4 regions of the Pseudocitrobacter sp. CD920760 genome follow, and region 1 is predicted to be linked to each of the others. Evidence: predicted binding sites of a transcription regulator. Region 1 holds the regulator's gene; each other region holds the start of a gene.
What was found. The regulator LexA, encoded in region 1, represses DNA repair genes until DNA is damaged. The targets are predictions, from matches to a motif close to TNCTGTATGTACATACAGNA.

Region 1 (7,433 bases):
TCAGTGCGTGCTCCAGCACGTTGATATCCGCTCCGGCTTTGTGGGCGTTCTCACTCAGGTAGCGACGCCACTGGCGCGCGCCCGGAATGCCCTGGAACAGACCCAGCATATGACGCGTCACGTGGCCCAGATAGGTGCCGTTACTCAGTTCACGTTCGATGTAGGGGTACATCGCGCGCACCACCGCAACCGGGTCCGCATCCGCACCTTCGATACCAAAGATTTCGCGATCGACCGTCGCCAGAATACCGGGGTTCTGGTACGCCTCGCGCCCGACCATGACGCCATCCATATGTTCCAGATGGGTTTTCGCCTCTTCCAGCGATTTAATGCCGCCGTTGATCGACATTGTGAGGTGCGGGAAGTCACGCTTCAGTTGATACACGCGCGGATAGTCCAGCGGCGGGATCTCACGGTTCTCTTTTGGGCTGAGACCAGAAAGCCAGGCTTTGCGCGCATGGATGATGAACATCTCGCACTCGCCGCGTCCGGCCACCGTATTGATAAAGTCGCAGAGGAATTCGTAGCTATCCTGGTCATCGATGCCAATACGCGTTTTCACCGTCACAGGAATGGATACCACATCGCGCATCGCTTTCACGCAGTCGGCGACCAGTTGGGCATTGCCCATCAGACAGGCGCCGAACATCCCGTTCTGTACGCGATCGGACGGGCAGCCGACGTTGAGGTTAATCTCGTCATAACCACGCTCTTCTGCCAGTTTCGCGCACTGCGCCAGCGCCGCCGGATCGCTACCGCCAAGCTGCAATGCGACCGGGTGCTCTTCTTCGCTGTAGGCCAGGTAGTCGCCCTTACCGTGAATAATCGCTCCAGTGGTGACCATTTCCGTGTACAGCAGCGTGTGGCGCGACAACTGGCGCAGGAAATAGCGGCAGTGTCTGTCGGTCCAGTCGAGCATCGGCGCGATGGAAAAACGGTGTGCAGGGAAAACGGTGGACGAAGATTCTGGCATGGCGATTTATTAAGCATTCTGAAAAAGGGGCGCTACTATAGCACAAAGCAAAAGCGGTGAGGCAAGGTTGCGATGGTGTATCGGCGGTGGGCGCGGTGAATCGCCCGGGGCGCTGAGCTTGCCGGGCCTACGGTGGCTAAGGTGCGGCTGGCTGCCCGAGGCGCTGCGCTTGCCGGGCCTACGGGGGCATCTACCGGGTAGGCCGGATAAGCGTAGCGCATCCGGCAAAAGGCTCAGAACGTGACGCTTAACTGCGCGCCAGCCCCCCAGGTTTCATCTTCACCAACCAGCCCCATCAGGTCGACATGCACGCGGTTAAACGGCGCGAAACCCACACCGCCGGTGAAGACATTACTGTCATTATTCTTCACGTCCGCACGATAACCAGCGCGCACGGCGAGCCAGTCGAGTGGGCGAACTTCCGCCCCGACGCCAACATACTGCGAGTTATCCTCGCTTTTAAACCCTTTTGTTTCGGTCAAATCGCCATCGGCACTCACCGTCACCAAATCGTTATGCCACGCCACCCCAGCGGTCACCAGCGGGCGGATCTGGTAGGTGTCTTTATAGTTGGTCGTCACGCCCGTTTCACCATTGGTGATAAAGACATCTTTGGTGTCGATATCCCGGGAGATCAGGTTTTGCCCGCTCACGCCCACCGTCCAGTTCTCGCCAAAGTCAGCCGCAATACCGGCATCGACGTTAAAGCCGGTATCATCGTTGCGGTAGCGGCTGCTGTTCCAGTCACTGCTGTCATAGTTGTAGATAGAGGTGGTGTAGTTATAGAGCCAGGTTTTTTGCAGCTTTGGCGTGATGCCGACCGAAACGGGCACATCGCCCAGCTCAAATTGCCGCGCCACCGCGACGCCGTAGTCAGAGACAATCGCCACGCGCCCTGAAGCTGTTGAATTAAGGTGTTTGGTGATTTCATCCGAGCCCCCCACCACGGCTTTTCCGGCCTCAGTAATCGCCGTCGTCTGGCTGCCTTCAATTCCTCTCAGGTAATCAATATCACCTTGATCGATAGCGGAACTCACCCGCCCATGGGCATAGGCTTTGGTGACAAACGCCACCGACAGCACGTCGTTTGGAATGCTGACGGCAATCCCTGCCCCTCCGCTGGCGCGCGCGGTTTTGCCCTTCAGATAATCCAGCTCGCTGGCCAGATCGCCTGCCGCGCCCTGAAACTGCCCTAACGTACCCTGTGGGTCGAGCAGAATATCCTGCAAAGTTAGGTCATTAAGTACGCCGCGATAGTTATTAACTTTGTCATTAATCTCGTCGATTTCATCCTGAAGATTGTCTTTATCGGTAATTTGCGCACCCACGGCAGGAAGAATCACCGTAATGTCATCGTCCGGTTTGGCTTTCGCCAACAGCGCGGGGTTAATCAGCACGCCGCTCCCGTAATTTGCCGACGCCACGCCGGTGCCCCCCATCGCATCATTTCGCGCTTCTGACCAGGTGTTGGCGGCATGCGCCTGATTTGCCATAAACAAAGATGCCGTAAGCGGGAGAATCGTGTTTCTAATGTTTTTTTTCACAGTTATTCCGTTCATTTGCAGGTGAATACGCCCCATACCCATGAAGCATAAGGGTGAACTATTGCTGTGAATGCGTTGAATTAAGAGGAAAAAACACAGGATATGTCAGGATTATTGGCAATTTATAATTATGATTAACGTCAGCTTTATTTATAGATGAGGTCAAAAGCGCTTCCCAGCTTTTCTCGCGTTGTCGGCAAGAAATGGCGATGTTTAGGATTTACCTCAGGTTGGCGATTATTCAGGCACTCGGTGTTTTTGCCATAACATGGTAAAGTAGAGGTCTATTTCCCCCGTAGCGCGAGGACGCAAAATGGATAAGACCACTTCGCAAGATATGTTGGCGCAGGCTGAAAAGCTGTGTGCGCAGCGCGGCGTGCGCCTGACTCCACAGCGTCTGGAAGTGCTACGTCTGTTGAGCCTGCAACAGGGTGCCATCAGCGCGTACGATCTTCTCGATCTATTACGCGTGAAAGAGCCGCAGGCTAAGCCGCCTACCGTTTATCGCGCGCTGGAATTCTTACTCGAGCAAGGGTTTGTGCATAAGGTGGAATCCACCAACAGCTATGTGCTGTGCCATCTTTTTGATCAACCTACGCATACATCGGCGATGTTTATCTGCGATCGCTGCGGCGTGGTGAAGGAAGAGTGTGCGGAAGGCGTGGAAGATATTATGCATATGGTCGCGGCACGAATGGGCTTTGCGTTACGCCATAATGTGATTGAAGCACACGGTCTGTGCGCAGAATGTGTGGAAGTAGAGGCATGCAGTTCACACGGGCATTGCCACCACGACCACACCATTCAGATCAAGAAAAAGGCACGGTAATTCGAGGGTTGGCACATCCTTGTACCAGCGGGTAGAAACGCTTATTGAGGGGAGTTAAGCGTTACGCATCAGCGAGATTACCAACGGTAATCATTACGGGTTTCCCAATCGCTGACTTCTTTCTCAGCCTGATCTTTGGCATATCCATAACGTTCCTGGATTTTACCGACCAGCTGATCGCGTTTACCTTCGATAACGGTCATGTCATCGTCGGTCAGTTTGCCCCATTTCTCTTTCGCTTTACCTTTGAACTGTTTCCAGTTACCGCTGAGTTCGTCTTTGTTCATCATCAGCTCCTTATCATTCGATCATGGATGAGATATCACTTCGTCCTTCGGCGTTCATTTCTGCTGAACGTGATAATAAGTGTAGAAGAGGATATCGCTGACGATTCACTATTCAGAATCTTTAACCATCCACGCCGTTATGTCTGCGGCGAAAACCAGGTGCCTTTTTCCCAGTGACGACGCCAGATAACCGCCAGCGACAGGCCACGCAGCGCAAGGAATACCGCCAGTGCCAGCCATAAACCATGGTTGCCTAATACCGGCACCGTCAGCAGCGTTAAGGCGAACCCGGCGGCAGCCACGGCCATGCTGTTACGCATTTCCGCACCCCGTGTCGCACCAATAAACATGCCATCCAGCAGATAACACCAGACACCGATTACCGGCAAGACTGCCTGCCAGAGCACATAGCGATCGGCAAGCTGCTGCAACGACGGCAGTGACGTCAACATTGCCACGATATGGCTACCTGCCAGGGCGTACACCAGCGCAAACGCCAGCGCCACAATGCCTGCCTGTCGGCAGGCCGCGCGCCAGACCTGCTGTAACTGGCTATCATCACGCGCGCCATAAGCCTGCCCGGAGTGCGCTTCCACAGCATAGGCAAAGCCATCCAGCGCATAGGCGGTGAAGGTAAGCATGGTCATCAGTACCGCATTGACCGCCACCACATCGCTGCCCAGCCGCGCGCCAAATACGGTTAATGCGCCAAAGCAGAGCTGAAGCAGTAACGAGCGCAGCATAATGTCGCGATTGAGCGCCAGCAGGCTGCGCATATTTCCGCGCCAGGCCGTCTTCAGCATTTCAGATGTAATACCGCGTAGCACCAGCACCTTACGCGCCATCAGCAGGCCAATTAACATCGTGGCATATTCGGCAATCACCGTCGCCAGCGCCGCCCCCTGCACGTTCATATGCAGGCCCATCACCAGCCACAGATCGAGAACGATGTTCAGGACGTTGCCGACGATCAGCAAAATTACCGGTGCACGCGCGTACTGAACGCCGAGCAACCAGCCCAGCAACACCAGGTTGGCCAGCGAGGCGGGCGCGCTTAACCAGCGAATTTCAAGGAAGCGCCGCGCCTGCTCCAGCACCGCATCGCTGCCGCCGACAACGGTGAGCGCCAGATTAATCAGCGGACCTTTGAACAGTACGATAAGTAACCCTGCCCCCAGCGCCAGCAGCAGCGGTTGCACCAGCGCACGGGCAAGCCGAAGGGGATCTTTCGCGCCGAAGGCCTGCGCAGTTAAGCCGGTGGTACTCATACGTAAAAAGAGCAGCAGCATAAACAGGAAGCTGGTTGCCGTTGCGCCAATCGCCACGCCGCCGAGATAGACCGCGCTATCCAGATGACCAATCACCGCCGTATCCACCAGCCCCAGTAAGGGAACCGTGATATTGGAGAAAATCATGGGGAGGGCGAGACGCCATAATGCCTTGTCGGCAGCCGTGAAGAGCGACATGGTTAGGAACCTGAACAGAAAAGAGAACGAACAACGGCGCATGATGCGCCGTTGTTATCGGGAGAGGATTACAGCCATTCGCCGTTGCGGATCACGCCAACGGCCAGCCCTTCAATGGAGAAGTTCTGACGGCGAAGATCGACGACAATCGGGGAAAACTCGCTGTTTTCCGGCAACAGTTCAACGACGTTGCCCTGTTTTTTCAGGCGTTTTACCGTCACTTCTTCGTCGATACGCGCAACAACCACCTGACCGTTACGCACGTCCTGGGTTTTGTGCACCGCGAGCAGGTCGCCGTCCATAATGCCGATATCTTTCATCGACATGCCGCTAACCCGCAGCAGGAAGTCAGCGTTTGGTTTGAACAGTGAAGGATCGACCTGATAGTGACCTTCAATGTGCTGCTGTGCCAGCAGCGGCTCACCGGCGGCAACGCGGCCAATCAGCGGCAGGCCGGTTTCTTCTTCCACCAGCAGACGAATGCCGCGCGAGGCGCCCGAAACAATTTCAATGACGCCTTTACGCGCCAGTGCTTTCAGATGCTCTTCCGCCGCATTCGGGGAACGGAACCCCAGGCGCTGAGCAATTTCCGCACGCGTTGGCGGCATGCCCGTTTGGCTGATGTGATCCCGGATGAGATCAAACACCTCTTGCTGCCTGGTCGTTAACGCTTTCATTCCGCCCCCTGGGTGTATATACAGTTATGCTGTGAGTATATACAGTTAACGGCTATTTTGGAACCGCAAAACACACAAAATACAGGAGTTTTCGCAGATTATGCGAGGCTCAGTGGAAATGCGACCACAGCAGCACGCCCCAGGTCATCACCGCGACGAAAATCGCCAGCAATACCGCCGCAGAACCCATATCTTTCGCCCGCCCGGAGAGTTCGTGATATTCAGAACCAATGCGGTCAACCACCGCTTCCAGCGCACTATTGAGAATTTCCACTATCATCACCAGAAGGACGGAGCTTATCAGCAAGACGCGGGTAATGGCGTCAACGTCCAGCCAGCAAGCGATGATAATGGCCACAACCGAGGCGACCCCTTCCTGGCGGAACGCGGCTTCGTTTACCCACGCCGCGCGAAAACCTTTCCAGGAATAACCAGCCGCTTTGATAATTCGGGTGAGTCCAGTGGTATTATTGGCCATCAAATAGAACCTTTTAGCGTTATACGCATCAATGACAGTAGCTGTTATCGGCGGTAGAACAGAAATCCTGCTGACTTTCTGATATTCTTGCCGCGCATTTGCATGATTAACCAGAGGCTTTACATCGTTTATGTCCGGTTGGCCACGAATTTACTACAAATTACTGAATTTACCATTAAGCATACTGGTAAAAAGCAAGTCTATTCCGGCAGAGCCTGCCCAGGAATTGGGGCTCGATACGTCGCGCCCGATCATGTACGTCCTGCCTTATAACTCTAAGGCCGACTTACTGACCTTGCGCGCCCAGTGCCTGGCGCACGATCTCCCAGACCCGCTTGAGCCGCTGGAGATCGACGGCACCTTACTGCCCCGCTATGTGTTTATCCATGGCGGCCCGCGCGTGTTCACCTATTACACGCCGAAAGAAGAGTCTATCAAGCTGTTCCACGACTATCTCGATCTGCATCGCAGCAATCCGAATCTGGACGTGCAGATGGTGCCGGTGTCGGTGATGTTTGGTCGTCGTCCGGGGCGCGAGAAAGGCGAGGTGAACCCGCCGCTGCGCATGCTGAACGGCATCCAGAAATTCTTCGCCGTCTCCTGGCTCGGCCGCGACAGCTTTGTGCGTTTCTCGCCGTCCGTCTCGTTGCGCCGCATGGCCGATGAACACGGTACCGATAAAATTATCGCGCAAAAACTGGCGCGCGTGGCGCGTATGCACTTTGCCCGCCAGCGTCTGGCCGCGGTAGGCCCGCGCCTGCCAGCGCGTCAGGATCTCTTCAACAAGCTGCTCGCCTCGCGCGCGATTGCCAAAGCGGTTGAAGATGAAGCGCGCAGCAAAAAAATCTCTCATGAAAAAGCACAGCAAAACGCCATCGCGCTGATGGAAGAGATTGCTGCCAACTTCTCCTACGAGATGATTCGCCTGACGGACCGCATTCTGGGCTTCACCTGGAACCGTCTCTATCAGGGTATCAACGTGCACAACGCCGAGCGCGTTCGCCAGCTGGCGCACGACGGCCACGAGATTGTGTATGTGCCGTGCCACCGTAGCCATATGGACTACCTGCTGCTCTCCTACGTGCTCTATCATCAGGGGCTGGTGCCGCCGCACATTGCTGCCGGTATCAACCTGAATTTCTGGCCAGCCGGCCCGATTTTCCGTCGCCTGGGCGCGTT
Region 2 (7,433 bases), 680 kb from region 1:
GAAAGAAAAAGGTTTCCATACGGAACGCGACGAAGTCGGTAACATTCTGATTCGTAAAGGTGCAACCGCCGGAATGGAAAACCGCAAACCGGTCGTTCTGCAGGCGCACCTCGATATGGTGCCGCAGAAAAATAACGATACCGTTCATGACTTCACTAAAGATCCAATCCAGCCGTATATCGATGGCGAGTGGGTGAAAGCCCGCGGCACCACGCTGGGCGCCGACAACGGTATCGGTATGGCTTCCGCGCTGGCGGTACTGGCTGACGATAAGGTTGAGCACGGCCCGCTAGAAGTGCTGCTGACCATGACCGAAGAAGCGGGCATGGACGGCGCGTTCGGCCTGAAAGCCAACTGGTTACAGGCGGATATCCTGATTAACACCGACTCTGAAGAAGAGGGTGAAATCTACATGGGTTGCGCGGGCGGTATCGATTTTACCTCCAACCTGCACCTCGATCGCGAAGCCATTCCGGCAGGCTTCCAGAGCTTTAAGCTGACGCTGAAAGGCCTGAAAGGCGGCCATTCCGGCGGCGAAATTCATGTCGGCCTGGGCAACGCCAACAAACTGCTGGTACGTTTCCTGGCAGGACACGCGGAAGAGCTGGATCTGCGTCTGGTTGATTTCAACGGTGGTACGCTGCGTAACGCCATTCCGCGTGAAGCCTTCTCTACCGTTGCCGTGGCGGCGGATAAAGTAGAATCTCTGAAAGCGCTGGTTGGCCAATATCAGGATATCCTGAAAAACGAGCTGGCTGAGAAAGAGAAGAACCTGACCGTGCTGCTGGAGTCCGTCAGCAACGATAAAGCCGCGCTGACCGCGCAGTCTCGCGATGCTTTCGTTCGCCTGCTGAACGCTACGCCGAACGGTGTGATCCGCAACTCTGACGTGGCAAAAGGCGTGGTTGAAACCTCTCTGAACGTCGGCGTTGTGACTATGACTGACGACAACGTGGAAATCCACTGCCTGATTCGTTCGCTTATCGACACCGGTAAAGAATATGTGGTCAGCATGCTGGATTCACTGGGTAAACTGGCTGGCGCGAAAACCGAAGCCAAAGGTAGCTACCCTGGCTGGCAGCCGGACGCAAACTCTCCGGTGATGCATCTGGTGCGTGAAACCTATCAGCGTCTGTTCAACAAGACGCCGAACATTCAGGTTATCCACGCAGGTCTGGAATGCGGTCTGTTCAAAAAACCGTATCCGGAAATGGACATGGTCTCCATCGGGCCAACCATTACGGGCCCGCACTCCCCGGATGAGCAGGTTCATATCGAAAGCGTGGGTCATTACTGGCGGCTTCTGACTGAACTGCTGAAAGCGATTCCGGCGAAGTAATATCCGTTAAGCCGGGCGGCAATCACTGCCCGGCTTTTTATACCTCTCGCGCCATCAGGTAATTAATAAACCACTCTCCCCGCGCCTCAACATTTTGCTCGCGCACCAGCACAAATCCCTGACCTTCAAAGAACGGTTTTGCCGTAATGCTCGCCGCAACGGTCACTTTTCCCGGCAACATTTTCGCCAGCAATGCTCGTAACAGCGCCCCGGCAATCCCCTGCCGCGCGTAATCTGGCGAGACAAAAAGCAGGTCGATGTAATGACCAACGGCGGTGATAAAACCGACAACCTTGCCATCAGCCTCCGCGACCAGCACCACGGAAGAGGCTAATTTCTGCCGCCACTGCACATCATCCACCTGACCCCAGGCGGCAATTTGCGCGGGGGAATAGTGCTGACTGGCGGTTTCGTGGACCGCGCGCAGGAAAATCTGGCTCAGTTGCGGCAGTTCATGCGGCTGCCAGGGGCGAATGTTCATGATTAAAGTCCTAACACCAGTTGTCTTTCAAGTTGTGGATCAAGCAGCGTAACGTGCAGCCCCACCAGCCGGACACCGCGCCCGGCACGGCGTTCGTGCCAGGTTTTGTAGGCGGTGGCGATCAGGTCTTCTTTGTTCAGACGCGGCCAGACGTGTTCCTGAGTCGTGAGCTGGAAGTCATTAAATTTGAGTTTCACGCCCTGGCGGGCAATCAGCAGGTCGGGTTTGACCTTCGCCAGCCGTCGCTCCAGCTCCGGGTAGAGACGTTCGATAATCGCTTCACACGCTGACCAGTCGTGAATATCTTCCGCCAGTGTGCGTTCCACGCCGATCGATTTTCGCAGCCGTTCGTTATTGATGGCGCGCTCATCAATGCCCTGGCTGCGTTCCCATAATATGCGGCCAAATTTACCAAAGCGTTTCAACAGCATGGCGAGATCGCTTTTCTGCACGTCTTCGCAGGTTTTCAGCCCCATACTTTCGAGCTTCGCAGCCGAAACTTTGCCGACGCCGGGGATTTTTTCCAGCGGCAATGTTTTCAGGAACGCGGGAACGTCGGCGGGTGTGAGAACAAACTGGCCGTTGGGTTTGTTGAGATCGAAGGCGATTTTGGCGAGAAACTTTACCGGGGCGATGCCTGCGGAAGCCGTGAGATGTAATTCGTTGAAGATAGTCTGCCGAATTTCCTGCGCAATAAGCGTGGCAGAACCATGGCAGTGCACGCTGTCGCTGACGTCGAGATAGGCTTCATCCAGCGACAAGGGTTCAATCAGCGAGGTGTAGCGAGAGAAGATTTCACGGATGTGCTCAGAGGCTTCTTTGTAGGCGTCAAAACGGCCTGGTAAAAGCGTGAGGTGCGGGCAAAGCTTAAGCGCCATGCCGGTGGGCATTGCGCTACGTACGCCGAATTTCCGCGCCGGGTAGTTGGCGGTGCTGATGACGCCGCGTCGTTCACGGCTGCCGCCAATGGCGATGGGGATGTCGCGCAGCGCAGGATTATCGCGCATCTCTACCGCTGCGAAGAAGCAGTCCATATCGACGTGGATAATTTTGCGCATACATAGCCCCCGGATGTTACTGGACAAGTATACAGTATAATTAGAGGGCGTGAGAAGAGAGAAAACAGTCTGCATTGCCGGATGACGGCTACGCCTGATCCGGCCTACTGCTCGAGTGATAGGTAGGCCCGGTAAGCGAAGCGCCACCGGGCATTAATGCACGCAGCTTGCGAGGGTTTACAAAATCCTCTTCTGCTGTTGCAACGCTTCGCGCGCCATGCGCTTTTTGCGCGCATCACAGGGCTCCGGGCAGTCGCAGACTTTCTCCAGCCCCAGCGAGGTAATCCCGCCACAGCTGCCCTGGATACTTTTGCGCTTAATGATGTACCCCAGCGACATGCCGAGGATCACCAGCGCGAAAATCGCAAACGTCGCCAGAAATACCGTGAGCATCATCAGCCTCCAAAATCATCGAGCATGATGTTTTCATCTTCCACGCCCAGGTCTTTGAGCATTTTGATGACAGCCGCGTTCATCATCGGCGGCCCACACATATAGAACTCACAATCTTCCGGGGCCGGATGGTCGCGCAGATAGTTTTCATACAGAACATTATGGATAAAGCCCGTGTAACCCGTCCAGTTGTCTTCCGGCAGCGCGTCCGATAGCGCGATGTGGAAGGTGAAGTTCGGGTTGTCACGCGCCAGTTGTTCGAATTCGTCCTGATAGAACATTTCACGCAACGAACGCGCCCCGTACCAGAAGCTGATTTTCCGCTTGCTGTGCAGGCGTTTAAGCTGGTCGAAAATATGCGAGCGCATCGGCGCCATCCCGGCTCCGCCGCCGATGAAGACCATCTCGGCGTCCGTGTCTTTGGCAAAGAACTCACCAAACGGCCCGGAAATCGTCACTTTATCGCCCGCTTTCAGCGACCAGATGTAAGAGGACATAATCCCCGGCGGCGCATCCGGCACGCTCGGCGGCGGCGTGGCAATACGCACGTTGAGCATGATGATGCCCTTCTCCTCCGGATAGTTCGCCATTGAGTAGGCGCGCACCGTCGGTTCTTTTACCTCAGAAACGTAACGGAAAAGATTGAATTTATCCCAGTCGGAACGGTACTCATCTGGCACGTCAAAATCGGCGTACGCAACCTTATGCGATGGACATTCAATCTGAATATAGCCCCCCGCGCGGAACGGTACGACCTCACCTTCCGGGATCGCCAGCTTCAGCTCTTTGATAAACGTCGCTTTGTTATCATTAGAGATAACCTCGCATTCCCATTTTTTGACACCAAAGATCTCATCCGGCAGTTCAATTTTCATGTCCTGCTTCACCGCGACCTGACACGCCAGACGGCAGCCCTCTTTGGCTTCGCGTTTGGTGATATGCGCCAGTTCGGTCGGCAGGATGTCACCGCCCCCTTCTTTAATTTTCACGCGGCACTGGCCGCAGGAGCCGCCGCCGCCGCATGCGGACGAGACGAAAATCCCGTTGCTGGAGAGCGTATTCAGCAGCTTGTCGCCCGCCGGCGTGCGGATCTGTCGGTCGGCTTCGTTGTTGATTTCAATCACCACATCGCCCGAGTTCACCAATTTCGATTTGGCAAACAGGATCAGCACCGACAGCGCCAGTACGATGAGGGTGAACATGGCCACGCCAAGTATAATTTCCATTTTCTTCGCCCCTTATAGCTGCACGCCGGAGAACGACATAAAGCCAAGCGCCATCAAACCGGTGGTGATAAAGGTGATCCCTAAGCCCTGCAAACCCGCAGGGACGTTTGAGTATTTCATTTTTTCGCGAAGACCAGCCATGGCGACAATGGCCAGCATCCAGCCAATCCCGGAGCCGAAACCGTAGACGATAGATTCGCCAAAGTTATAGTCGCGCTGAACCATAAACGACACGCCGCCAAAGATGGCGCAGTTCACGGTGATAAGCGGCAGGAAGATCCCTAACGCGGTATACAGTGCCGGGAAGTATTTATCGAGGATCATCTCCAGAATTTGCACCAGCGCGGCTATCACGCCGATAAAAGTGATAAAACTCAGGAAGCTGAGATCCACGCCATCCATCAACGCGCCGTCGCGCAGCACCAGGTTGTAAACGAGGTTGTTCGCTGGAACGGAAATACCCAGTACCAACGTAACGGCAACGCCAAGACCAAACGCGGTCGAAACTTTTTTCGATACCGCGAGGAACGTACACATCCCCAGGAAGAACGCCAGCGCCATGTTTTCAATAAAGACGGCACGGACAAAGAGGCTGATATAGTGAGCCATCGGTTACTCCTTCTCCTGCTGTTCTGGCTTCCAGGTGCGAAGCGCCCAGATCAGCAGGCCGATGATGAAAAAGGCGCTCGGTGCTAACAGGAACAGGCCGTTTGGCTGGTACCAGCCGCCGTTTTGCACCGTTTGCAGAATCGTAATGCCAAACAGCTTGCCGCTGCCGATAAGCTCACGCAGAAAGCCGACAATCATCAGAATCGCGCCGTAGCCCAGGCCGTTGCCGATGCCGTCCATAAAGCTCGCCAGCGGTGGCGCTTTCATGGCATAGGCTTCCGCGCGCCCCATCACGATACAGTTGGTGATGATCAGGCCGACGAAGACCGAGAGCTGTTTTGAGATCTCATAAGCGAAGGCGCGCAGCAGCTGATCGACGACGATCACCAGCGAAGCGATGATCGCCATCTGCACGATGATGCGTACGCTGTTTGGAATATGGTGGCGGATCATCGAGATAAACATGCTCGAAAACGCCGTGACCAGCGTCACCGCGATAGTCATCACAAATGCGGTTTCCAGTTTAGTGGTCACCGCCAGCGCCGAGCAGACGCCGAGGACCTGAAGCGCAATCGGGTTGTTGGCAATCAACGGCCCCACCAGCACGCGCTTCACTTCTTTCATATCGCCCTGTTCAGCCATTATTCAGCACTCCTTCACGAACCTGTTTCAGGAATGGGCCAAAACCGAGGTCGCCCATCCAGAAATCAAAACTATGCTGTACGCCATTAGCGGTTAACGTGGCGCCGGAGAGGCCATCCACCGCGTATTCATCACCCTGACGCGCCCCACCTTTCACCACTTTCAGCGCCGGTTTGCCGCTGTCATCGACCACTTTTTTACCGATAAACTGCGCGCGCCAGTTCGGATTTTCGATTTCACCGCCCAGCCCCGGGGTTTCGCCCTGGTCGTAATAGGTGATGCCTTTCACCGTGCGGCCATCCGTATCCAGCGCCACAAAGGCGTACATCATCGACCACAGCCCGTTGCCGTAAACCGGCAGCACGATTTCCTGTACCTTTTGCTGTGCGTCTTTGACCAGATAGATTTCAACCACGTTGCTACGGCGTTTAATGCCCGCCGGATCGTCATGGGCGTCGAGCTGGACGCTTTGCTCCGGGTCTTTCAGCGCCAGCGCCTGGTTGAAGGACGCCGGGTCGCTATCAAGCAGGCTGCCGGTTTTCAAATCCAGCAGGCGTGGGGTGATGCGTTCACTAAAGATATCGGCTACATCGTCGGTGGACATGCCCTGCTGCATCAACCCGGCGACGGCGAGAATATTGCGCTGTTTATCGAGCGCGCGCTGTTCCTGCTGGCGCGATTTCAATCCTACCGCTGAGCCCGCCACCACGATGGAGCACACCAGGCAGAGCACCAGCACCACCAGCAGCGTTTTGCCGATGCTATCGTTACTTTTAACTTCAGCCACGCGACTTCCTCCGCTTAATGTTGGCCTGCACCACCAGGTAGTCAAACAGCGGCGCAAAGAGGTTGGCGAACAGAATCGCCAGCATCATCCCTTCCGGATAGGCCGGGTTTACCACGCGAATAAGCACGCACATCACGCCAATCAACGCGCCGTAGCACCACTTCCCTTTATCGGTAAACGACGCCGAGACGGGGTCGGTCGCCATAAACATCATGCCGAACGCGAAACCGCCGAGCACCAGATGCCAGTACCACGGCATGGCGAACATCGGGTTAGTGTCGGAACCCACAACGTTGAACAGCGTGGCGCTAGCCATCATGCCGAGCATCACCCCGGCGACAATGCGCCAGGAGGCCACACGCCCGTAGATGATGATGGCTCCACCGAGCAAAATCATCAGCGTCGAGACTTCACCAATGGAACCGGGAATGTTGCCGAGGAAAGCGTCCATCCACGTGACCGGTTGCCCGGTCGCGACGTTGACCAGCGTTTCACCGCCGTGGCTCGCCCACTGGGAAAGCGGCGTCGCGCCGGAGAAACCGTCCGCTGCCGTCCATACCAGGTCGCCGGAGATTTGCGCCGGATAAGCAAAGAACAGGAACGCGCGACCGGCCAGCGCCGGGTTAAGGAAATTGCGCCCGGTGCCGCCGAAGATCTCTTTGGCGATCACCACGCCGAAAGAGATGCCCAGCGCCGCCTGCCAGAGAGGCATGGTGGGCGGGACAATCAGCGCGAACAGAATGGAGGTGACGAAGAAGCCTTCGTTGACTTCATGCTTGCGAATAATCGCGAACAGCACTTCCCAGAAGCCGCCGACCAGGAAAACGGTGGCGTAAATCGGCACGAAGAACACTGCGCCCAGCGTCATCATGCTGAGCCAGCCGGCGTCAGGTGCGAA
Region 3 (7,433 bases), 120 kb from region 1:
TGAGGCTTTGACGGTTTTGCTCATCCACCCGACGATTGCTGTGTTCAAAGATACGGTTGGCCAGGTTTTCGAACTGCTCGCTCAGGCGCTGCTCGCTGTTGATCATCTGGCGAATTTTGTCTTCCGCATGATGCTGCGTGGCTTCCAGCCGCGTGGTCACTTCACGCAAATCGGCTTCCAGCGAGGTATTGATTTCACGCAGGCTACGCAGTTCATTATTCAGCAGCTCGCACTCCTCGCGCCAGTGCGCGTTCTGCGCCAGCTGTTGCTTCGCAGCGCTCAGCTCGCCGTAGATATCACGCTCTTCGGCCAGCTGTTCCGCCCGCTGCTGCGCGACGCGATAGCTCGCGGCCAGCCAACCCAGCGCAACGCCCGCCAGTGCAACCAGAAAATAAATAAGAATGGCGATATCCACAATGCCCCCTGCATGAACGACTTACGGCAAAAATAGAATTGTGCTGTATAGATGTCCAGTTGGAAAGGTTTTTCCTGCGAGGAGGTACGCAAATTGAAAAAGGCCGAACGTGTCGGCCTTTAAGAAGAGAAGAAGGATTACAGCAGGCGGCGTGCCGCTTCCACAACGATTTTCACCGCGTGGCTTTCGGTTTGTTTCATCGTCTCAGCGTTCGGGATCTCCTGCTGAGTACGGTTCACAATCACGCCCGCGACCATCCCTGCGCGCAGCCCCTGGCTGGAACACATGGTCAGCAGCGTCGCGGATTCCATCTCGTAGTTCATCACGCCCATCGACTGCCACTCTTCCATGGAGCCTTTGAAGCGGCTAACCACGCGGCCAGAGAAGGTATCGTAGCGTTCCTGACCCGGATAGAAGGTGTCGGAGGACGCGGTTACGCCAACGTGCGTGGTCGCGCCAATCTCTTTGGCCGCCGCAACCAGCGCGGTGGTGCAGTCGAAATCAGCCACAGCCGGATATTCCATCGGCGCAAAGTGCAGACTCGCACCGTCCAGACGAACGGATGCGGTGGTGACCAGCACGTCGCCTACGTTGATATGCGGCTGAATCGCCCCGGTGGTACCGACGCGCAGGAAAGTGCGGATGCCCAGCTGCGCCAGCTCTTCAACGGCAATAGAAGTAGACGGGCCGCCGATACCGGTAGAGCACACAATCACCGGCTTGCCATCAAGCTCAGCATGCCAGGAGGTAAATTCGCGATGTGATGCCAGTTTGACCGGCTTTTCCATCAGCGCGGCGATCTTTTCCACACGCTCTGGATCGCCAGGGACGATAGCCAGCGTAGCCCCTTGTAAATCGTTTTTAGTGAGGCCGAGATGAAAAACATCAGACTTAGACATAGAAAACTCCTCTGTGGATCGGTTTTGTCAGAAGAAGCAAAAAGCCACTTTACAGAAGACCATGACAATATTTCGTGACCACCATCACCAAGAATTAAAAATCTTGCATAAGATTCCATCAGGAAAGTGATTTACATCACATTAACAAGTTATATCTTCTGGGGTTGCACAAAAATCGCCCGTATTCAGGCACTGTGATTTATCTATATTAAAGAACATCACAGAAGCGCTAAAGGCTCATTTAAAGGTACGGAGAATGCCATGACCACCAACAACCAACCTGGGTTTGCACCTGCCGCATCACCTCACGCAACAACAGCTGTTCGCACACCAGAGGCCGAAATTACCGCTGGCGAAACATCGATCCCCTCTCAGGGCGATCAGCTACCCGCGTATCACGCGCGTCCAAAGCACAGCGATGGCCCACTTCCGGTGGTAATCGTAGTGCAGGAGATTTTTGGCGTCCATGAACACATCCGCGATGTTTGTCGCCGACTGGCCTTAGAAGGCTATCTGGCCATCGCGCCGGAGCTCTATTTCCGTCAGGGCGATCCGAACGACTATGCCGATATCCCGACCCTCTTTAATAACCTGGTCACGAAAGTACCTGACGCACAGGTGCTGGCCGATCTTGACCACGTTGCCAACTGGGCATCACGCAATGGTGGGGATGCCAGTCGCCTGATGATCACCGGCTTCTGCTGGGGGGGCCGCATCGCCTGGCTGTATGCTGCACATAACCCGCAGTTAAAAGCCGCCGTCGCGTGGTATGGAAAATTGCTGGGCGATAAATCACTGAATTCACCGAAACATCCTGTCGATATCGCCGTCGATCTCAATGCACCGGTACTGGGTTTATACGGCGGTCAGGATACTGGCATTCCGGTTGATACCGTGGAAACCATGCGTCACGCACTGCGCGCCGCCAATGCCAAAGCGGATATTATTGTTTACCCGGACGCCGGGCATGCGTTTAATGCGGATTATCGTCCAAGTTATCATGAAGAATCGGCGAAAGATGGCTGGCAGCGCATGCTGGAGTGGTTTAAGCAGTATGGTGGGAAAAAATAAGGATTTTGCCCGGTAATGCGTTCGCTTACCGGGCCAGTACACTTTACCCCTTACGCAAATTCTGCGCCGCCCGCACCATGTTCGCCAGCGCCGCGCGGGTCTCTGGCCAGCCGCGGGTTTTCAGGCCACAGTCCGGGTTGACCCACAGGCGTTCCGCCGGGATGCGCTGTTCGGCTTTCTTCAGCAGCGCTTCAATCCACTCCACGCTCGGCACGTTCGGTGAATGAATGTCATACACGCCAGGCCCGATTTCGTTCGGGTAATCAAACTCTTCAAATGATTCCAGCAACTCCATATCGGAACGCGAGGTTTCGATAGTGATGACGTCTGCATCCAGCGCCGCAATCGAATCCATGATGTCGTTGAACTCGCAGTAACACATATGCGTGTGGATTTGCGTGTCATCTTTCGCCACGGCGGCGTTGATACGGAAGGCTTCCACGCCCCACTGGAGATACGCGTCCCAGTCGCTGCGGCGCAGCGGTAAGCCTTCGCGCAGTGCCGGTTCGTCAATCTGGATGATGCCAATTCCAGCGGCTTCCAGGTCCGCCACTTCATCACGCAGCGCCAGCGCAATCTGTTTGGCGATGGTTTCACGGCTCACGTCTTCACGCGGGAAGGACCAGCAGAGAATCGTCACCGGCCCCGTGAGCATCCCTTTCACTGGCTTGTCGGTCAGCGACTGCGCGTATTTCGCCCACTCCACGGTGATCGGAGCCGGGCGGCTGACGTCACCAATAACAATCGGCGGTTTCACACAGCGGGAACCGTAGCTCTGCACCCAGCCGTTTTGCGTAAAGACAAAACCGTCCAGATGTTCGCCAAAGTATTCCACCATGTCATTACGCTCAGCTTCGCCGTGGACCAGCACATCAAGCCCTAAACGTTCCTGCTCCACAATGGCCTGTTTAATCTGTTCCGCAATGCCCGTGCGGTAGTTGTTGGCATCAAGATTACCCTTTTTGAAATCCAGGCGCAGGGTGCGAATTTCCGTGGTTTGCGGGAAGGAACCAATCGTGGTGGTCGGCCAGGCAGGCAGGTTAAAACGCGCACGCTGGGCTTGCGCTCGCACGTCATAAGCATTTGCACGCTGGCTATCCTGCGCGGTAATGGCCGCCAGACGTTTTGCTACCGCCGCATTATGAACGCGGGTTGAGTGACGACGCGCCTGAATCGGGGCGCTCCACGCTGCCAGCGCAGACGTATCACCGCTATTGAGCGCATCGCGCAACAGCGCCAGTTCTTCACATTTTTGCAGAGCGAAGGCAAACCAGCTTTTCACCTCCGCATCCAGACGCGTTTCCACGCTCAGATCGATCGGGCTGTGCAGCAGCGAGCAGGACGATGCCACCCACAGTGAGCGTTTGCCGACGATCTCGCGAATTTGTGTATATTTTTCCGTAAGATCGGCGCGCCAGACGTTACGTCCGTTAATCAACCCGGCGGAGAGCAGCCAGTCGGCAGGCAAGCGCTTATGCAGTTCGGCAACATCATCTTTGCCATGAACCAGGTCAACATGCAGGCCCTGGATCGGCAGAGCAGTAAGGGTATCCAGGTTAGGTGTGACGCCTTCAAAGTAAGTCGTCAGCAGCAATTTCACCTGCCCCTGAAGAGCGTCATAGGCGGATTGATAAGCTTCCCGCCACGCCTGCGGCAGTTCCAGCACCAGCGCCGGTTCATCAATCTGTACCCACTCAATACCGCGTTTTGCCAGCGCACTCAGCACATGCTGATAAACCGGCAGAATATCTTTGAGCAGGTTCAGACGGTCAAATGCCTCGCCTTTGACCTTACCCAACCACAGATAGGTCACCGGCCCCAGCAGAACGGGCTTCACCTGGTGGCCCAACGCCAGCGCTTCATCCACTTCCTCCAGCAGCTGTGTCCAGATCAGTTTGAACTGCTGGCCTTTGACGAACTCCGGCACCATGTAGTGATAGTTGGTATTAAACCATTTGGTCATTTCCGCTGCCGCCGCTGGTTCGCCGGTGGGGGCACGCCCACGGCCAATACGGAACAGGGTGTCGATATCCACCGATCCATCGCTGTTCTGATGACGAGCCGGAACGTTGCCCAGCATCAGGCTGGTCGTCAGAACATGGTCGTACCAGGCAAAATCGCCCACCGGCAGCAGGTCGATACCGGCCTGTTTCTGCTGCTCCCAGTGACGCGCGCGCAGTTCACGCCCAACCGACAGCAGTTCTTCCTGAGTCGAATTCCCCGCCCAGTAGCTTTCTTGCGCTTTTTTCAGCTCGCGGCGCAGGCCAACGCGAGGGAAACCGAGGGTGTGATTGAGAATTGTCATGGTATGCCCCTTATGGAATTTTCATGATTTAGACGTCCAGATGTTTACACATCCATAATTGGCGGTTACTGTATATTCCTCAAGCGCAAATTGTTCATGCCGAAGTGAAGGACTTTCATGATCGAAGTTAAACATCTGAAGACGCTACAAGCGTTGCGGAACTGCGGGTCGCTCGCCGCTGCGGCGGCCACGCTGCATCAGACCCAATCCGCCCTTTCCCACCAGTTCAGCGATCTGGAACAGCGCCTTGGCTTTCGGCTATTTGTACGTAAGAGCCAGCCGCTGCGCTTTACGCCGCAGGGCGAGATCCTGCTCCAGTTGGCAAACCAGGTGCTGCCGCAAATCAGTCAGGCGCTTCAGGCCTGCAACGAGCCGCAGCAAACGCGTCTGCGCATTGCCATTGAGTGTCATAGCTGCATTCAATGGCTGACGCCTGCACTGGAAAACTTCCATAAAAACTGGCCGCAGGTTGAGATGGATTTTAAATCCGGCGTCACGTTTGACCCACAACCCGCACTTCAGCAGGGCGAGCTGGATCTGGTCATGACCTCCGATATTCTGCCGCGCAGCGGGCTGCACTATTCGCCGATGTTTGATTATGAGGTGCGTCTGGTTATCGCGCCTGACCATCCACTGGCGGCAAAAACGCGCATTACACCGGAAGATCTCGCCAGCGAAACGCTGCTGATTTATCCGGTGCAGCGCTCGCGCCTGGATATCTGGCGTCACTTCCTGCAGCCGGCGGGCATCAGCCCATCGCTGAAAAGCGTCGATAACACGTTATTGTTGATTCAGATGGTTGCCGCCCGCATGGGGATTGCCGCGCTGCCGCATTGGGTGGTAGAGAGTTTCGAACGCCAGGGTCTGGTGGTCACCAAAACCCTGGGTGAAGGCTTGTGGAGCCGACTGTACGCCGCCGTACGCGATGGCGAGCAGCGTCAGCCGGTCACGGAGGCGTTTATTCGTTCAGCGCGGAACCACGCGTGCGATCATCTTCCGTTCGTGAAGAGCGCGGAGCGACCCACTTTCGATGTACCCACAGCGACGCCAGGATCACCAGCGCGCCTGTAATGAATGTCGGCCAGTGCGGCTGTTGATGCCAGATAGCCAGGTTAACCAATAGCCCCGCCGGCACGTGCATATTGTTCATAATGCCCAGCGTTCCGGCATCCACCTGGGTCGCGCCGTAGTTCCACATGAAGTAACCAATCCCGGAAGCCACCACGCCAAGAAAGACCAGAATGCTCCATTGCAGCGTGGTCTCCGGCATCTTCTGGGTGTTGCCCAGCAGCGACCACGCCACAATCGCCACCAAAAACGCGCCAAGATAGAACCACGCAAACGCGTTATGCTGCGGCATTGGGCGGGTTTCCATCAGACGTTTGTAACCCACCATGCCAATCGCAAAGGTGATATTGGAGAGTTGCACCAGCAGCAGGCCGGTCCAGAAATGGTCCGTCACCTGATCGTAACGGATAATCCCGGCGCCAATCACCGCCAGCAACGCGCTGAACGCATAGCCCCAGCGCAGGCGACGCTTGCTCATCAGGTCATAAATCAGGGTGATATAGAGCGGCGTCAACACGGTAAACAGCAACAGTTCGGACACCGTCAGGTAGAGATACGCGCGGAAGCTGAGCATATACATCACGCCAAGCTGCATCGCGCCCACCAGCATATACAAGCCGACCGTTTTCAGGCTGTTGCCACGGGTACGCAGAAACGGCAGAAATACGAGTGCTGCCAGACCAACGCGCACCAGTACGGCAAAATAGCTGTCAACGTGACCGGCAAGGTACTCACCGTAAAAGCTAAAAGAGAAGGCCCACAGAATAGTGGTGATAATGAGTAGCGCCACAATGAATGTCTCTCAGGAAGATGAACACGCATTGTAGCGAAGAGAACGGTTGACGACTGAGCAATAAATACTCAGTCGTCATTTTTTAATCAAGATAGAGCTTACGCAGGTAGTGCGGCACCGCGTCATCCGCGTTTGAGCCAATCACTTCCAGTTCCGGATGCAGATCTTTCAGACGCTGATGCGCCCCGGCCATGATGCAGCCTTTACCCGCCATCGACAGCATTTCGGCATCGTTCATCCCGTCGCCAAACGCGATACAGTCTTTCAGGCTATAACCCAGCTTTTTGGCAACCGCTTCCAACGCATGACCTTTGGAGACCCCGCCTGCCATCACTTCCAGACAGGTGAGCGTGGAGAAACTCACATTCACGCGATCGCCCCAGCGCGCGTTAATCGCCTGCTCCAGCGGCAGTAAGACTTCATGGTTACTGCTGGTGAAGAAGACTTTGCTGACGCCTTCCGGCTCCAGCAGGCCTGGCTCAAAAAGCTGATAGTTGAACACGGCCTCTTTGAAAAAACGCATCTCTTCCGGACGATGGCGGTTCATAAACCACTCGTCGTCGCGATAAACGTTGGTGATGATATCGGGGCTGCTGTGCATTACGCCAAAGAGATCGGCGGCAATATCGCGATCGAGATTGTGAGCAAACAGCAGATTGCCGTCAGTATCGTGCACGCGCGCGCCGTTAGAGGTGATCATATAGGCCTCAATCCCGAGATTATCGCGGATCTGCCCTACGTCGATATGATGACGCCCCGTCGCGAACACAAAATTAAGCCCTTTTTGGGTCAATAATTTCAGCGTCTCTTTCGCATACGGCGTTAAGCGGTGGTCGGGAGCGAGGAGCGTGCCATCTAAATCAGATGCAACAACCTGGTACA
Region 4 (7,433 bases), 1.3 Mb from region 1:
AAACGGCATTTACCTGCACGGGCTGCCCTATTCCATTGCGCCGGATACCCAAAAACATGTCCCGATGCTGCTGTGGCTGTCCGACGATTATCAGAAACGTTATGGCGTGAATTACGACTGTCTGAAAAAAGAATCGACACAAAATGAATATTCTCAGGATAATCTCTTCTCTACGATGTTGGGTATACTGGGCGTAGAGACCACTGAATATCGCGCGACTGATGACATACTCAAGACGTGCAGAGGATAATGAAATGAAAATTTTAGTCGTGGAAGATGACGCGCTGTTATTACAGGGCTTAATTCTGGCGATGCAAAGTGAAGGTTACGCCTGCGATGGCGTAACCACCGCGCGTCAGGCTGAGCTTAGCCTGCAATCCGGGCTCTATAGTTTGATCGTGCTGGATTTAGGCCTGCCAGACGAAGATGGATTGCATTTTCTCTCACGTATTCGTCAGGAAAAATGCAGCCTTCCGGTGTTGATTCTGACTGCCCGAGACACCCTGGACGATCGTATCAGCGGCCTGGACACCGGTGCGGACGATTACCTGGTGAAACCCTTTGCCCTGGAAGAGCTTAACGCCCGAATCCGCGCGCTGTTGCGTCGTCATTATAATCAGGGCGAAAACGAAATCACGGTGGCGAACTTACGGCTTAACACAACGCGTCGTCAGGTCTGGCTGGATGAACAACCGCTGGAACTGACGCCAAAAGAGTTTGCCCTGCTCTCGCGTCTGATGCAGAAAGCCGGGAGCCCGGTACATCGCGAAATTCTCTACAACGATATTTACAACTGGGATAACGAGCCGTCGACCAATACGCTGGAAGTGCATATTCACAACCTGCGCGATAAAGTGGGTAAATCACGTATTCGCACAGTCAGAGGCTTTGGCTACCAGCTGGAAAACAGCGAGGTGACAGATTAACTTATGCCTCTTTCCGCAATCCGAAAATGGCCGATGCGCCACCAGCTTTTACTGACCGTCGGTATCATTCTGGTGGTTTTTCAGGTTATCAGCGTTTTCTGGCTCTGGCATGAAAGCAAGGAGCAGATAGACCTCGAGGTTGCCAGCATCCTGAAGGGCCACAACAACGCCAAACATATTCAGCACGAGGTTCGCGAAGCGGTTGCCAGTTTGCTGGTGCCAAGCCTGGTGATTATCGGCCTGGCGCTGTTTGTGTGTATGAAGGCGGTAAAACGCATCACCCGCCCGCTGTCTGACCTGCAAAAAGAGCTCGATGCGCGTACTCCGGATAATCTGCAACCTATCCATCTGGAAAGAACCGTTCTGGAAGTGGATGCCGTGACATCGGCCATCAACCAACTGGTGGCGCGTTTGACGCAAACACTCGATCGCGAACGATTATTCACCGCCGATGTGGCCCATGAACTCCGCACCCCTCTGGCGGGTTTACGCTTACATCTGGAACTCATTGAAAAAGCACATGCCATTAACGTTGGACCGCTGATTCAGCGTCTGGATCAAATGACTAACAGCGTAGCCCAGCTACTGCAACTCGCGCGTGTGGGCCAGTCATTTTCTGCCGGTAGCTACCAGCGCGTTGAGTTAATGGCGGATGTCATTTTGCCGCTGAAGGATGAGCTGGAATCGATGCTGAAAGGGCGCGAACAAACGCTGGTGATAAGCGAAAACGTCCACGATATCGCGGTTGCCGGCGATGCCACGTTGATAAAGGTGATGGTGCGTAACCTGGTCGAAAACGCGTACCGTTACAGCCCAACCCATTCATCCATTACGCTTTCGGCTGCTGCATCTCCCACACCGATGTTGATTGTCGAGGATGAAGGTCCTGGCATCGATGAATCTAAAGTGGGCGAACTGAGCCAGGCATTTGTACGAATGGACAGCCGCTATGGCGGAATTGGGCTGGGGTTAAGTATTGTCACGCGAATTGCGCAACTGCACGAAGCGGCGTTTTATTTGCAAAATCGGGAAGAGAGAAGCGGCACGCGGGCATGGATTGCATTCACGCCCGCGAACCTGAAACCGAAGTTAGAAAGTCAAAATCCAGTGGCAGAGAAAACCGACGACAATCAGGCCGGAAAATAACAGAGTCAGAGATTGCTGAACATTTAGATTAGACATGGAACTATCCTCTTGTTGATGAGGAAATTATCCATGTTGGATATTAAGCGAACATTAAGGCTGGCATTTACTCGTGTGATGCCAGCCTCAATTTTTTGCGGTTATGACGCCGCGATAAACAATTCACGTAGTTGATGAAGTTTATCGCGGATCTCGGCGGCTTCTTCAAACTCCAGATTCTGCGCATGCTGCAACATTTGCGCCTCCAGCGACTGAATTTGCTGCTGCAATGCTTTCGGCGTCAGTACCTGATCCGCTTCCACAATTTGCGCGCTGCCACGAGACTTACCGCGACCTTTGCCTTTCGTTTTCGCAAGCCCCTCACCCAGCGCCAGAATATCGACCACTTTCTTGTTCAGACCCTGCGGAACAATGCCGTGCTCTTCGTTGTAGCGCTGCTGCTTCTCGCGACGACGTTCGGTTTCACCAATAGCCTTCGCCATTGATGGCGTGATTTTATCGCCGTACAGAATCGCCTTACCGTTGATGTTACGCGCAGCACGACCGATGGTCTGGATAAGCGAACGCTCGGAACGCAGAAAGCCCTCTTTATCGGCATCCAGAATCGCCACCAGCGACACTTCTGGCATATCGAGACCTTCTCGCAGCAGGTTGATGCCCACCAGCACATCGAACTCGCCAAGACGCAGATCGCGAATGATTTCCATACGTTCGACGGTATCGATGTCCGAGTGCAAATAGCGCACCCGCTCACCGTGCTCTTCAAGATACTCGGTGAGATCTTCCGCCATCCGCTTGGTCAGCGTCGTGACCAGTACGCGCTCGTTAATGGCGGAGCGCAGGCGAATTTCTGACAGCAGATCATCGACCTGGGTCGCGACCGGACGCACTTCAATGACCGGATCAAGCAGACCAGTAGGACGCACCACCTGATCGATAACTTCGTCGCCGGATTTCTCAAGCTCGTAGTTACCCGGCGTCGCAGACACGTAAATCGTTTGCGGCGCGAGGGCTTCAAATTCTTCAAACTTTAGCGGGCGGTTATCAAGGGCCGACGGCAGACGGAAACCGTACTCCACCAGCGTCTCTTTACGCGCCCGGTCGCCGCGATACATGCCGCCAATTTGCGGGATGGTCACGTGGGATTCATCGATGACCAGCAGGCCGTCCGCCGGAAGGTAGTCAAACAACGTTGGCGGTGGCTCGCCCGGCCCACGCCCAGAGAGGTAGCGCGAGTAGTTTTCAATGCCCGAGCAGTAGCCCAGTTCATTCATCATTTCGAGGTCAAACTGCGTGCGCTGACTTAACCGCTGCTCTTCGAGCAGTTTGTTGTTTTCCAGCAGCACCTTACGACGCTCAACCAGTTCGTCTTTGATCTCTTCCATTGCCTGCACGATGCGCTCACGCGGGGTAACGTAGTGCGTTTTTGGATAGACCGTGAAGCGCTGGATAGTAGATTCAACATGGCCGGTCAGCGGGTCAAACAGTGACAGGCGTTCGACCTCTTCATCAAACAGTTCAACGCGAAGCGCAAGGTCGTCTGATTCTGCCGGGAAGATGTCGATGACTTCGCCACGTACACGGAAGGTACCGCGCTGGAATGCCTGATCGTTGCGCGCGTATTGCAGCTCGGCCAGACGGCGCAGAATGGCGCGCTGGTCGATAATCATGCCGACCGTCAAATGCAGCATCATTTTGAGGTAGAGATCCGGGTCGCCCAACCCGTAAATTGCCGACACGGAAGCCACCACGATGACATCGCGGCGCTCAAGCAAGGCTTTGGTCGCCGACAAACGCATCTGTTCAATGTGTTCGTTTACCGAGGCATCTTTCTCGATAAAGGTATCTGAACTGGGAACGTAGGCTTCCGGCTGATAGTAATCGTAGTAGGAGACGAAAAACTCAACGGCGTTTTCGGGGAAAAACTCTTTCATCTCACCATAAAGCTGCGCCGCCAGCGTTTTGTTTGGCGCAAGCACCATCGTTGGGCGCTGGAGATCGGCAATGACGTTGGCCACGGTGAAGGTTTTCCCCGAGCCGGTTACCCCCAATAGCGTTTGATGCGCGAGACCATCTTCCAGCCCTTCTTTCAGGCGCGCGATGGCATCAGGCTGGTCGCCAGAGGGTTGAAAGGCCGAATGTAATTTGAACGGTTTACTCATGAACAAAGCTACCTGGTGGCGGGTTGATCGGGCAGGTGATTAATTCTACTCCCCGGCGCTAAATTTGCCAACAAAAAACACTGGATATAAAAACAGTAGCGCATTATGGTATTACTGTTACGCCGTCCTGAATCCATGCGTAGCGACTGAAATTTGCGCTCTGGCAGGATAAAAAAACGCCCTGAGGAGGTTATCCCCAGAACTTTTTCTGTTTTAACATTTGTCAATATGTGTCATTAAACTTTTATGTCAGTGAGTCGCGCGCCAACCTCTGCCATTGCTTTTATTCATCTTACTGATAATAAAAGGAAAGATTGAAAAGCCGCGTTTCGCATCAATTTACTGGCAAGCCGCGTATTCTCTCGCCTTCCGCAGGTTTTCTAACTCTAATACACAAGGTTATCCACAGGAATAGTGGATAAGTGTCTGGAGCCCCTATCCCCTGTCACTCGGGCGTTTTCGCCGATCGACCCAAAAGCGGCGGGTAAAAATTTTTTATCGTTAATTTTTGATTTTTATCAGCGAAAATCATCATGTGGTTTCTGCGTGACAGCCCTCACATTTTCGTATAATTTTCGCTCAACACTCGCTGTTTTTTGCGCCAGTGCTGTGCATCACGCTTACTCCGCTTCACCTCTATTTCTTAAGTTAATTCTTAAAAATCAGCCGTTATGCTGAGGAAAACCTGTTCTGGCAAGAGAATTGCAATCTTCTTTCGTGACCCTGTCCTTTGGCTTGAGGAGAACACGATGTTGAGTTTGCATGCAGTCAATCATTTCTACGGAAACCAGCACACGCTCTGGAACATCGACCTCGAACTGGCTTCCGGCGAATGCACCTGTTTAATCGGCCTTCCAGGTACGGGGAAGACCACGCTGGTGAACTGTATTACCGGCCATCAACCCATTGAAAGCGGCAGCATGATTTGGCAACAAACCGGTTCGCCCCCCTGCGATTTAATGCCCCTTTCACCCGTGCGGCGCACCACGCTTGGGATCGGTTATGTCCCTCAGGATAAACGTATTTTTTCGCAGCTTAGCGTGGAAGAGAATTTGCTGATTGCCCTCAAGGCGGCGGGTGAAAGCAGCGGAACGGTGAGTCCGGAAATTTACGCGCTCTTCCCCTCTCTGTATGCTGTCAGACAACTTAAGGGCTCCGCACTCACGGAGGACGATCGTTATCAACTGGCTGTAGCCTGTGCAATGGTCACGCGGCCACAGCTGCTGATTTTGGATGAGCCGACACGCGGCGTGGGCCACGCATTTATCCATCGGCTGGGGGATTTGCTCCTGCGCCTGAATCGGGAGATTGGCTTGACGATATTGCTGGCGGAACAGCAGTTACCGTTTATTCAGCGCGTGGCGGACCGTTTCTGCCTGTTGCATCGCGGCAGAAACGTGGCCCAGGGCGGTGTGGCGCAGTTGGATGAACAGATGATTAAAGCGTGGATGACGCCTGAGTCAGGGCTGTGAGGTCAAGATACTGTCCAAGGTCGTGCTCTACCAGCGTCGCGCCCAGCCAGGGAATTTCGCCCAGCATCGGCGCATCAATCATCCGTTGCAGCGTCGCCAGATAGGGCTGGTGACGCTTCCCTGGCTGCTCAACATCGTTGGCTATCCAGCCCGCCAGATGCAGGCCCGCCTGCTTAACGGCCTGCACGGTCAGGAGTGCATGGTTGATGCAGCCCAGTTTCATTCCGACCACCAGAATCACCGGCAACTGCTCGCGTTGCACCCAATCCGCGAACGTCAGATGGGGCGACAGCGGCGTATACCAACCACCAGCCCCTTCCACTAACACCCAATCCGCCTGCGCTTCCAGCGTGCGAAGACCCGCCGACATCACATCAGCCTCAATCGGGCGCTGTTCCACCTCGCTGATAATGTGTGGCGACGTGGGTTCAGCAAAGGTGTACGGGTTCACCCGCTCGTACGCCAGCGGCAGCACGCTATTGCGCTGCAATGCCAGCGCATCACTGTTGCGCAGCCCATCAGGCGTTTCGTCACTGCCAGAGGCGACGGGTTTGTAGCCTGCTGTCCGGTATCCGAGTGCCCGAGCGGCCTGTAGCAGCGCCGTGCTGGCCACCGTTTTCCCCACTTCCGTGTCGGTGCCGGTAACAAAATAACGTTCAATCACGAGTAATGACTCCAGAAAAAAGATGGTAGGTCAGCGGGCATTGCCCCTGAATTTTTGGCCATGCCAGTTGCAACTGCTGTAGTTTGCTGCGGGTTAACGGCTCGCGCGCCCGACCTTCATGCAGATGCGTCGCGCCGATCCCCTTCAGAGAGCGCATCGCGCTCAGGGCATCGGGAAACAGCAGAGTCATCGAGCGTGCGCTACTGTGCTGGGGCCAGCTCGCCTGCGCCTGTCGTAGCGTCTCTTCCGGCAGAAAACGGTTCGCATGGGGATGCGCATCCACGGCCTGCCAGGCCTGATTCAGCTCGGGTAACGATCCGGCGGTCAGCGTGGTGAAGGCCAGCACGCCACCGGGGCGCAACTGGCGATAAAGCTCGGCCAGCGCAATGCGGATATCGCTGCACCACTGCACAGCAAGATTGCTCCACACCAGGTCAAACCCGGCATCAGGCAAGGGAATGGCTTCGATATCCGCCAGCAAGTAGTGCTGTGCCGCCTGCTGCTGGCGCGCCTGCGCAAGCATATCAGCGGAGAGATCCAGCGCGGTCACTTCGCTCCCCCGCTCACGCCAGTAGCGGCTATAGCTACCGGGGCCGCAGCCTGCGTCCAGCACACGGGCAAACGCCCGCACCGGGAGTTGTTCGAGCAGATGCGCCGCGCTCTGGCGCTGAAGTTCGTTAAACTGGTGATAATGCGCTGCCGCCCGGCCAAAGGCCGCCGCCACCGCCTGTTTATTCACGGACGCCATGCAGCACCTCCAGCAGAGTATCGATATCTTCACGCGTATGCGCCGCCGTCAGCGTTAAGCGCAAACGCGCGGTTCCGGCGGGTACGGTAGGTGGGCGGATTGCCGTCACCCAACAGCCTTTTTCACGCAGCGTTTGCGCCAGGGACAACGTGCGCGCATTCTCCCCGACAATCAGCGGCTGAATGGCGCTCTCCGATGGCGTGAGCTGATAGTCCAGCCCCTGCGCGCCCGCGCGAAAGCGGGCGATATGCTGCGCCAGGACTTCCCGCCGCTCATCGCCCTCGCCGCTGCGAATCACCTCAAGAGATGCCCGCAGCG

Region 2: dinB (DNA polymerase IV) is a predicted target of LexA. The motif match lies at 2,896-2,915, and genes of this name have one in related genera.
Region 3: metR (HTH-type transcriptional regulator MetR) is a predicted target of LexA. The motif match lies at 4,757-4,776, and genes of this name have one in related genera.
Region 4: uvrB (excinuclease ABC subunit UvrB) is a predicted target of LexA. The motif match lies at 4,310-4,329, and genes of this name have one in related genera.

What each region holds. Positions count from the first base shown of each region.
Region 1 covers NZ_CM173490.1:299,775-307,207, reverse strand. The annotation lists gene dusA (tRNA dihydrouridine(20/20a) synthase DusA) at 1-973, opposite strand, end outside; gene AC1MKH_RS01405 (conjugal transfer protein TraF) at 1,207-2,532, opposite strand; gene zur (zinc uptake transcriptional repressor Zur) at 2,831-3,346, shown strand; gene AC1MKH_RS01395 (CsbD family protein) at 3,424-3,633, opposite strand; gene dinF (MATE family efflux transporter DinF) at 3,771-5,099, opposite strand; gene lexA (transcriptional repressor LexA) at 5,168-5,776, opposite strand; gene AC1MKH_RS01380 (diacylglycerol kinase) at 5,886-6,254, opposite strand; gene plsB (glycerol-3-phosphate 1-O-acyltransferase PlsB) at 6,385-7,433, shown strand, end outside.
Region 2 covers NZ_CM173490.1:983,153-990,585, reverse strand. The annotation lists gene pepD (cytosol nonspecific dipeptidase) at 1-1,339, shown strand, start outside; gene AC1MKH_RS04520 (GNAT family N-acetyltransferase) at 1,377-1,820, opposite strand; gene dinB (DNA polymerase IV) at 1,823-2,878, opposite strand; gene nqrM ((Na+)-NQR maturation NqrM) at 3,056-3,271, opposite strand; gene nqrF (NADH:ubiquinone reductase (Na(+)-transporting) subunit F) at 3,274-4,497, opposite strand; gene nqrE (NADH:ubiquinone reductase (Na(+)-transporting) subunit E) at 4,510-5,106, opposite strand; gene AC1MKH_RS04495 (NADH:ubiquinone reductase (Na(+)-transporting) subunit D) at 5,110-5,748, opposite strand; gene AC1MKH_RS04490 (Na(+)-translocating NADH-quinone reductase subunit C) at 5,741-6,535, opposite strand; gene AC1MKH_RS04485 (NADH:ubiquinone reductase (Na(+)-transporting) subunit B) at 6,528-7,433, opposite strand, start outside.
Region 3 covers NZ_CM173490.1:174,989-182,421, reverse strand. The annotation lists gene rmuC (DNA recombination protein RmuC) at 1-415, opposite strand, end outside; gene udp (uridine phosphorylase) at 553-1,314, opposite strand; gene AC1MKH_RS00825 (dienelactone hydrolase family protein) at 1,576-2,385, shown strand; gene metE (5-methyltetrahydropteroyltriglutamate--homocysteine S-methyltransferase) at 2,429-4,690, opposite strand; gene metR (HTH-type transcriptional regulator MetR) at 4,808-5,761, shown strand; gene bioP (biotin transporter) at 5,649-6,548, opposite strand; gene yigL (sugar/pyridoxal phosphate phosphatase YigL) at 6,634-7,433, opposite strand, start outside.
Region 4 covers NZ_CM173490.1:1,629,118-1,636,550, reverse strand. The annotation lists gene eptA (phosphoethanolamine transferase EptA) at 1-250, shown strand, start outside; gene pmrA (two-component system response regulator PmrA) at 255-926, shown strand; gene pmrB (two-component system sensor histidine kinase PmrB) at 930-2,072, shown strand; gene uvrB (excinuclease ABC subunit UvrB) at 2,210-4,231, opposite strand; gene AC1MKH_RS07440 (ABC transporter ATP-binding protein) at 4,981-5,703, shown strand; gene bioD (dethiobiotin synthase) at 5,669-6,367, opposite strand; gene bioC (malonyl-ACP O-methyltransferase BioC) at 6,360-7,115, opposite strand; gene bioF (8-amino-7-oxononanoate synthase) at 7,099-7,433, opposite strand, start outside.